Regions from separate parts of the Ramlibacter sp. bp-362 genome, predicted to be linked through region 1. Evidence: riboswitches for the same ligand, from Rfam matches in the RefSeq annotation. Region 1 holds a riboswitch; the other holds the start of a gene.
What was found. Region 1 has a riboswitch for thiamine pyrophosphate ahead of ACY0MJ_RS18015 (FAD-dependent oxidoreductase). Riboswitches for the same ligand answer to the same signal wherever they lie in the genome.
Positions count from the first base shown of each region.

Region 2: it holds a riboswitch for thiamine pyrophosphate, as region 1 does, so the genes downstream of both, thiD (bifunctional hydroxymethylpyrimidine kinase/phosphomethylpyrimidine kinase) here and ACY0MJ_RS18015 (FAD-dependent oxidoreductase) in region 1, are expected to answer to the same signal.

Region 1 is NZ_JBUDXE010000014.1:41,027-45,384, reverse strand. Features, by position in the region: gene ACY0MJ_RS18025 (xanthine dehydrogenase family protein molybdopterin-binding subunit) at 1-1,467, opposite strand, end outside; gene ACY0MJ_RS18020 ((2Fe-2S)-binding protein) at 1,464-1,940, opposite strand; TPP riboswitch at 2,031-2,141, shown strand; gene ACY0MJ_RS18015 (FAD-dependent oxidoreductase) at 2,182-3,231, shown strand; gene thiS (sulfur carrier protein ThiS) at 3,250-3,456, shown strand; gene ACY0MJ_RS18005 (thiazole synthase) at 3,459-4,235, shown strand; gene xth (exodeoxyribonuclease III) at 4,240-4,358, shown strand, end outside.
Region 2 is NZ_JBUDXE010000021.1:26,668-31,025, forward strand. Features, by position in the region: gene ACY0MJ_RS20600 (acyl-CoA reductase) at 1-74, opposite strand, end outside; gene ACY0MJ_RS20605 (LuxE/PaaK family acyltransferase) at 71-1,147, opposite strand; gene thiD (bifunctional hydroxymethylpyrimidine kinase/phosphomethylpyrimidine kinase) at 1,144-1,986, opposite strand; TPP riboswitch at 2,047-2,141, opposite strand; gene ACY0MJ_RS20615 (glutathione S-transferase family protein) at 2,223-2,849, opposite strand; gene ACY0MJ_RS20620 (FKBP-type peptidyl-prolyl cis-trans isomerase) at 2,896-3,357, opposite strand; gene ACY0MJ_RS20625 (ATP-binding response regulator) at 3,644-4,358, opposite strand, start outside.

The DNA of each region.
Region 1 (4,358 bases):
CGACGACGTGCGCAGCGGCATGGCGAGCAGGCGGTGGTTGACGATCCTGCGCTGGGGAAAGTCGTAGGTCGGCACGGCATTGCGCTCGGCGCCGCCGCCCGTGGCCACCGGCACGTTGATGGACACCTGCGGCGCGAAGCCGAGCAGCGGCGCCGCGTGGAACACGGGCACGGCCATGCGGCCGGGACGCAGGCTGTGGCCGTTGGACCAGGTCTCGTGCTCCCACTCCACGATGCGGCCGTCGGGCGCGACGCCGGCACGCACGTCCACGGCCATCGCCGCGCCGAAGGGCGCGCAGGAGAGTTCGTCCTCGCGCGTCCAAAGCACGCGGACGGGATGGCCCGGCAAGGCGTGCGCGAGCAGGGCCGCATCGACCGCCGCATCGTCGGCGCCGTTGTGGCCGTAGCAGCCGGCGCCGGGCACGTGCGTCACGGTGATCGCGTCGGCGGAGAGATCCAGCAGCACGGCGAGGTCCTTGCGCAGCGGATACACGCCTTGCGCATGCGTCCATACCTCCAGCCTGCCGCCGTCGAAGCGGGCGATGCCGCAGGACGGGGCGATGGACGCGTGCGCGATGTAGGGACGCGCATAGCTCGCGCCGAAGCGCCGCACCGCGGCGGGCGCCTTCGCGTCGCGCTGCTCGTCGACGATGCTGGTCTCGGCCGGCTGCGCGCGCAGGAAGGCGGGCAGGTCGTCCACGTCGGGCAGCGATGCCGTTTCGCGCCAGCGCGCCACCGCCTTCAGCTTGCGCAGCGCGCGCACCGCGCTGTCCTCGCTTTGCGCGACGACAGCGAGGAAGCTGCGCAGGCGGACCACGCGCACCACGCCGGGCAGCGCCTCGACGGCGGCCGCGTCGACCTCCAGCAGCTCCGCGCCGGGCGAGGGCGGATGCGCCATGCGCGCGTGCAGCAGGCCCGGCAGCTCCATGTCGTGGAGGAAGGCCGGCCGGCCCAGGACCTTCGCGGCGAGGTCTTCCCTCTGCAGCTGCGCCTCGGCCTGCGCGCGCGGCGGCTTGGGCCGGGCCCGGCCGGAAGCGGCGACCTCCAGCAAGGCGGGATCGGCCAGCTCCCAGTAGCTGCTCGCCACGTCCGGCGCGCCGCGCACGCGGATGGCGCCGTCGGCGATCTCCAGGTCGGCGACGGCCACTTCCAGCCGCTGCGCCGCCGCGCGCAGGTAGATGTCGCGTGCTTCCGCGCAGGCCTGGCGCAGGGCGCTGCCGGAATCCTGGATCGACAGGCTGCCGGACGTGAAGCCTTCGTCGGGCGATGCCGCCGTGCTCGCGGGGACCATGGTGATGCGCGCCGGCGCGACGTCCAACTCCTCCGCCGCGATGGCGGCCAGCGCGGTCACGATGCCCTGCCCCAGTTCCACCTTGCCGCTGCGCACCTCCACGCGGCCCGCGGGCAGGATGGACAGCCACTGCGACAGCTTCGGGTTGGCCTGCAGGCTCTTCGGAAGATCGCTCATCGCGCGCTCCCCGCTTCCGCGGCGCGCAGCACCGCGCGCACGATGCGGTTGTGCGCGCCGCAGCGGCACAGGTGGCCGTCGAGCGCCTCGCGCACGCGCGCTTCGCTCGGGTGCGGTTCGCGTTCGAGCAGCGCCGTCGCCGTGGCCAGGATGCCGGAGAGGCAGTAGCCGCACTGGCCGGCCTGCTCCTCGATGAAGGCCTGCTGCAGCGCGCTCGGCCGGCCGGGCCCGCCCAGCCCTTCCACGGTGACGATGGATTTGCCCTGCGCCGCGGCCACGGGCGTGTCGCACGCCGGCGTGGAGACGCCATCGAGCAGCACGTGGCAGGCGCCGCATTCACCGCTGCCGCAGCCGAAGCGCGTGGCCTTGAGCCCGCAGGCGTTGCGCAGCACGTCCAGCAGGGGCGTGTTCTCCCCGGCCTGCACGGCACGCTCGGTGCCGTTCACGCGCAGGCGGAAGGTCGTCATCTCCATGAGGCTGTCTCCTGCGGCCCGTGTGCCCGGGCTCGTGCGGGCCAGTCTAAGCCATGCGCCCGCGCGGGCGGTCCCCGCGGGCTATACTTGGCGCTCGCTCCGGGGTGCGAGCGGCCTGCCGGCCGGTCGCTGAGATGGCAACACCAAACCCGTGAACTTGAACCGGTTCGTACCGGCGTAAGGAGAGCCGCATGCAGCATCTTCCCCTCCCCGCTTTCCCGCCCTCCCGGGCCCGCCCGCGATGAAGATTGCCATCGCCGGCGCCGGCCTGCTGGGCCGCCTCCTCGCCTTCCACCTCTCCCGCACCGGGCACGAAGTGCACGTGTTCGACCCGGCCGCGCACGCCGAGGCGCGCGGCGCCGCCGGCTGGACGGCCGCGGGCATGCTGAGCCCCGTGGCGGAGCTGGAATGCGCGGACGAAGGCGTGTTCCGGCTGGGCTTGCGGAGCATGGAACTGTGGCCGCAGGTGCTGGGGCAGCTCGCGCTGCCGGTGGAGTGCGCGTTCGACGGGAGCCTGCTGCTGGCGCATCGCGGGGACGAAGGGGCGGCCCGGCGCGTGATCGAGTTGTTGCACGCGAAGATGGCCGACGGTGGGGTTCGCTCCGCTCACCGCCACCCTACGGATCTCGTCCCTCGATCGCTTCCCGCTGAAACCCTGCGCGAGCTCGAACCCGCCGTCCGCGGGCCGGCCCACGCCTGGCTGCTCCCGCACGAGGGGCGCATCCATACCGTGCAGGCGATGCAGGCGCTGGCGGCGGGCGCGACCGGCGTGCACTGGCATTGGGGCGAAACCGTGGCCTCCGCCGAGCCGGGCGCGCTGCGCACCGCCGGCGGCGAACAGCGCTTCGACCACGTCTTCGACGTGCGCGGCACCGGAGCCCGCCCGCAGCTGCCCGTGCGCGGCGTGCGCGGCGAGATCTTCTGGCTGCAGGCGCCCGGCGTGCCGCTGCGCCGGCCGCTGCGCCTGCTGCACCCGCGCTACCGCGTCTACATCGTGCCGCGCGCGCCCGACATCGTGGTCGTGGGCGCCAGCGAGATCGAGAGCGAGGACCGCTCGCCCGTGTCGCTGCGCACCACGGTCGAACTGCTGGCCGCGGCGCACAGCGTCGTGCCGGAGCTCGCCGAGGCGCGCATCGTGCACAGCGAGACGAACCTGCGCCCGGCCCTGCCGGACAACCTGCCGCTGCTGGAGACGCGCGACGGGCTCACGCGCATCAACGGGCTGTTCCGCCACGGCTGGCTGATCGGGCCGGCGCTGGTGGAGGCCGCCTTGCAGCCCATGGCGAAATGACGAATGACGAATGACGGAATGACCAAGCAGATCACGCTCAATGGCGAGCCGCGCCAGGTGGACGCGGGTGCGACGCTCGCGGACCTCGTCGCGACGCTCGGCCAGCCGCCCGAGGCGCTGGCCACGGCCGTCAACGGCGAGTTCGTGCCGCGCGCGGGCCGCGCCGCTCGCGCTCTGCACGACGGCGACGCCGTCTTCACTTTCCAGCCCATCACGGGAGGTTGAGCATGGGACTGAACATCGGCGAGGTCGAACTCGCCAGCCGCTTCTTCCTCGGCACCGCCGGGTATCCCTCGCCGCAGGTGCTGCAGGAGGCGATCGCCGCTTCCGGCACGCAGGTGGTCACCGTCGGCCTCAAGCGCCAGCTGGCCGCCGCCGGCACGCCCGGCGATTTCTACGGGCTCATCCGCGCGAGCGGCGCCCGCCTGCTGCCCAACACGGCCGGCTGCAAGACGGCGCGCGAAGCCGTCACCCTGGCGCACATGGCGCGCGAGCTGTTCGACACGCGCTGGCTCAAGCTGGAAGTGATCGGCGACGACTACACGCTGCAGCCCGATCTCTTCGAGCTGGTGGAGGCGGCGCGCACGCTGGTGAAGGACGGCTTCGAGGTCTTCCCCTACTGCACCGACGACCTGGTCACCTGCCAGCGCCTGCTGGACGCGGGCTGCCGCATCCTCATGCCCTGGGGCGCGCCGATCGGCTCGGGGCAGGGCCTGCTGAACCCGACGGCGCTGCGCACGCTGCGCGCGCGCCTGCCGGACGCGACGCTGGTCGTCGACGCCGGCATCGGCTCGCCGCAGCACGCCGTCCACGCGATGGAGCTGGGCTTCGACGCCGTGCTGGTGAACTCCGCCGTGTCGCAGTCGCACGACCCGGTGAAGATGGCGCGGGCCTTCCGGCTCGCCGTGGAATCGGGCCGGCTCGCCTACGAGGCCGGCATCATGGCGCGCCAGGAGATGGCCGTGCCGAGCACGCCGGTGACGGGACAGCCCTTCCTGCTGTGAGCGCATGAAGGTCGCGACCTTCAACGTGAACGGCGTCAAGGGGCGCCTGCCCCGGCTGCGCGAATGGCTGGAGGAAACGCGGCCCGACGTCGCCTGCCTGCAGGAGATCAAGACCGGCGACGC
Region 2 (4,358 bases), on a different contig from region 1:
AAGGAAAGCGACTGCCAGCCGACTTCCTCCGCGGGCAGGCCGGGCAGGTGGCCGGCGGTGAAGGTGAGGCTCATGCGCGCGCCGCCTGCAGGAATTCCTCGACGGCGAGGGAGCAGCCCTTGGCCTGCGCACCCTCGGCGCGCCCGAGCAGCAGGAAGCCGCCGGCGACGGCGACGCCGACGTCCTCGGTGAGGATGCTGGTGACGGAGTTGAAGTTCGCCAGGTCGCAGTGCACCAGCACGCCGCGCTCTCCGTGCGGCACCTCGCGCCCGTTCAGCGGGTCCACCAGGCGCGAACGGATCCAGTGCGGACCCGACTTCACCGAGGGCACGGCGGCGTTGCCGTCGTCGTAGAGCTGCGTGCTCAGCTCGGTCATGCCGTACATGTTGATGCAAAGCTCGCGGGGCACGCCGAATTGGCTGGCCAGGGCGGCGTAGAAGGCATCCAGCGGCAGTTCGCGCGAATGCCCCTTGTAGCCGCCGGTGTCGAGGATGCGGCTGCCGGGCGGCAGGCGGAAACTTTCGCCGCTGGCGGCGAGCGCATCGAGCAGGTGCACGAAGCTGTAGCTGGCACCCAGCAGCGCGCAGGGCTCGCCGCTGCGCTCGGCCTCGCCCAGCATCGCGCGCAGGCCCGCGAGGTCCATGCCCGATTGCGTGACGGTCCAGCGGCTCGCGTCTGTGCCGAAGTGGCGCACCGCAAGCGCCAGGTAATGGGCGAGCGAGGAGTTCGGCAGTTCCTCTTCCGGCGGGAACAGGATGGCCATGGGAAGGCGCTGCGCGTCCTGCATGAAGCGGCGGGCGAAGTTGCGCGTCATGGAGGCGTCGTACACGGCGAGGGTGGGGTGGTAGTGCCGCCCCTTGACGTCGCCGCGCGTGGTGCCGCTGGTCATGAACACGCGCTCGGCGCCGTCGGCGGGCGCGCAGCTGAGCGTCACTTCCTTGAAGGCGCTGATGGGCACGGCGGGGATGTCGCGCCAGCTGCGCACGCTGCGCGGCGTCGCGCCGCGCAGCTGGCAGAAGCGGCGGTAGGCGGCGTTGTTCGCGTGCTGCTCGGCGAAGAGGCGCAGCGCCAGCGCGTCGAATTCGGCGTCGCTGCAGCCGTCCTGGGCCAGGAAGGACAGCAGCGTGTCGACCAGGGCGGCGTTCATGGCAGCGGCTGCAGGCGCATCGCCTGCGGAGCGTGGCCGTGGTTGAGCGGGCCGCTGCCGGCGCCGGTGCGCACCGGGGCGCCGGCGGCGAGCGCGCCGCGCACGAACTCGCGCGCGTGCGCCACGGCCTCGTGCAGGTCGGCACCGAGCGCGAGGTGGCTGGCGATGGCGCTGGACAGGGTGCAGCCGGTGCCATGGGTGTTGTCGGTCGCGATGCGCGGCGCGCGCATCCACACCGGTGCGGCGCCGCGCGCGAGCAGCAGGTCGCTGACGGTGTCGCCGGGCAGGTGACCGCCCTTCAGCAACACGGCGGGCGCGCCGCGCTCGACCAGCTGGCGGGCGGCCGCTTCCATCTCGGCTTCGCTGGCGAGCGGCTGGCGCACCAGCAGCGCGGCCTCGTCGAGGTTGGGCGTGACGACGGTGGCGAGCGGGAACAGCTCGCGCACCAGCACCTCGATGGCCTCGTCGTCGATCAGCCTGGCGCCGCTGGTGGCGACCATCACCGGGTCGAGCACCACCTTGCGCAGGCCGTGGCGGCGCAGCGCGGACGCGACCGTGCGCACGGTCTCGGCGGAGTGGAGCATGCCGATCTTGACGGCGTCGACGCCGATGTCTTCCACCACCGCGTCGACCTGGTCGACCAGGGTCTGCAGCGGCACGGCATGGATGGAGCGCACGCCCAGCGTGTTCTGCGCCGTCAGCGCGGTGATCGCGGTCATGCCGAAGCAGCCGAGCGCGCTGAAGGTCTTGAGGTCGGCCTGGATGCCGGCGCCCCCGCCGGAATCCGAGCCGGCGATCGAGAGGACGCGGGGATAGCGGAAGGCGGCGGTGCGGTTCAAGGGGACTCCTTCGCGGGCGACAACAGGTGCTCCGAAGGCGTCGCCCCCGACCGCCGAGGGGGTCAGGGCTGCAGCTCTCCTTCCGCCGGTCTGAACCGGTTCAAGTTCACGGGTCTGGATCTCAGCACGCGTCGCGTACACCCCGGAGCTGCGGGGATTGTGACACAGGGCGGAATGCCGGAGGGCGGTGGGGTTCCTGCGTCACCCCCCTGCGGGAACCCGCGGTCCGCTGGACCTCAGGACGCGTGCAGCGCCAGGACCTTCTCCACACCGGGCTGCGACTCCATGCGGCGCATGTGGTCGGCGACCTTGGGGAAGCGCTGCACGTCGACGCCGTCGCCTTCGAGCCAGCGTGCCAGCGTGAACAGGTAGGCGTCGCTCGTGCTGTAGCGGTCGCCCAGCACCCAGGGGCCCTGCAGCATCTTCTCCTCGATCAGCGCGAAGCCCTCGGCCATGGTCTGCGGAACCTTCTTCTTCATCGCCTCGAGCGACGCCGTGTCCTCGGCATCCACCCAGCGATAGCCGCGCACCTTGTGGGCGTGGGCGATGTGCACGGTGGAACACATGTAGCTGTTGAACTCGTTCATCTTCGCCAGCAGGAACGCGTCGTCCAGCGGCGCGAGCCCCGCCTGCGGGAAGGACTGCGCGATGTACTGCAGCAGGGCCGGCGTCTCGGTGAGGACGCCGCGGTCGGTCACGAGCGCCGGCACGCGGCCCTTGGGGTTGACGCGCAGGTACTCGGGCGAGCGCTGCTGCTGCGCCTTGAAGTCCAGGCGCACGGCCTCGTAGGGCGCACCGGACTGCTCCAGGGCGATGTGGGAGGCAAGGGCACAGGTGCCGCGGGCGTAGTAGAAGGTCAGCATGCGCGGCATTGTGTGCGCCTTCGCGCCCGCGGTCCAGTCCGCGCCCTTACTGGATCGCGACGAGTTCGATGTCGAAGACCAGCGTCGCGTTGGGCGGGATCACGCCGCCGGCGCCGCGCGCGCCGTAGGCGAGTTCGGGCGGGCAGGTCACGCGCGCCTTGCCGCCGGGCCGCATCATCTGCACGGCCTCGGTCCAGCAGGGGATCACGCGGTTCAGCGCGAAGGTGGCGGGCTCGCCGCGCTTGTAGGAGCTGTCGAACTCGCGCCCGTCCGGGAAGGTGCCGCGGTAGTGCACCTTCACCGTGTCGGTCGCCTTGGGCGTGGGGCCGCTGCCGGCCTGGATGGACTGGAACACGATGCCGCTGGGCGTCGTGACGCGCGCGGTGCCGGTCAGCTTGCCGATGTCGGGGGCGCCGGCCGTGTTCGTGGCGGGCGGGCTGCTCGGTGGCGTGCAGGCGGCGAGGCAGGCCGCGCCGGCGACGGCCCAGGCGAAGGTCAGGAAGCGCATGGCGGAGGCGGTCGATGTTGCGATGCGGCGATTATTCCCGCATGGCGCGGCGCGCGGTGCCGGGCGCGCGGCGAGGCGGTTAGCAAACGCATCACGCCCGTGTCAAGCGATTTCCGGGGTGCGCCCGCGCAAGATATCCACCGCGACTGTGGACAAGGCATGGGATGAGCAGCCCCGCGCCCACGGCGCAGCAAGGCGCGGCGCGGCTTGCGCTGGACTGCTCAAGACTTGAGCACCTCCGCCGGACGGCGGATGCGGGCGCGCACGCGCAGCGGTCGGCAGGCGCTCACCCAGGAGGCGCCGCGCGGCAGCAACGCACGATCGCCGACAGCAGCACGTGCGGCTTCAGCGGCTTGGCCAGGTGCACGTCGAAGCCGGCGTCCATGCTTTTCTGCCGGTCCTCGGCGCGCGCGAAGGCGGTCAGCGCGATCACGGGCAGGCGCGGCGCGCCGCGTTCGTCCTGCAGGCGCCGCAGCTGGCGCGCCAGCTCGTAGCCGTCGCGTCCCGGCAGGCCGATGTCGCTCACCACCACGTCGGGCCAGGCCTGCTGCACCGCGCGCACCGCAGCGTCGCTGTCCGCCGCGGTGCGCACGCGCGCGCCGCGCTCGGCGAGCACCAGCGTCATCATCTCCAGCGCCTCGGGGTCGTCTTCCACCACGAGCACGTCGATTCCGTGCAAGGCCTCGAGCGTGCCGAACTCGGAGTCCGGTGCATCGGGCTCCGTCCGTTCGGCGGTGCCGTCGTCCTGCGCCTGCGCGGGCAGCGTGACCTCCATGCGCGTGCCCTGCCCCGCGCCGCCGCTGCTGGCGCTGACTTCGCCGCCGTGCAGGTCCACCAGGTGCTTCACGATGGAGAGCCCCAGCCCCAGGCCGCCGTGGCTGCGGTTGCCGGGGGCATCGCCCTGCGAGAAGCGCTCGAACAGATGCGGCAGGAACGCCGGCGCGATGCCCTGGCCGAAGTCCTGCACGAGCAGCTGCAGGCGGTCGCCCTGGCGGTGCAGG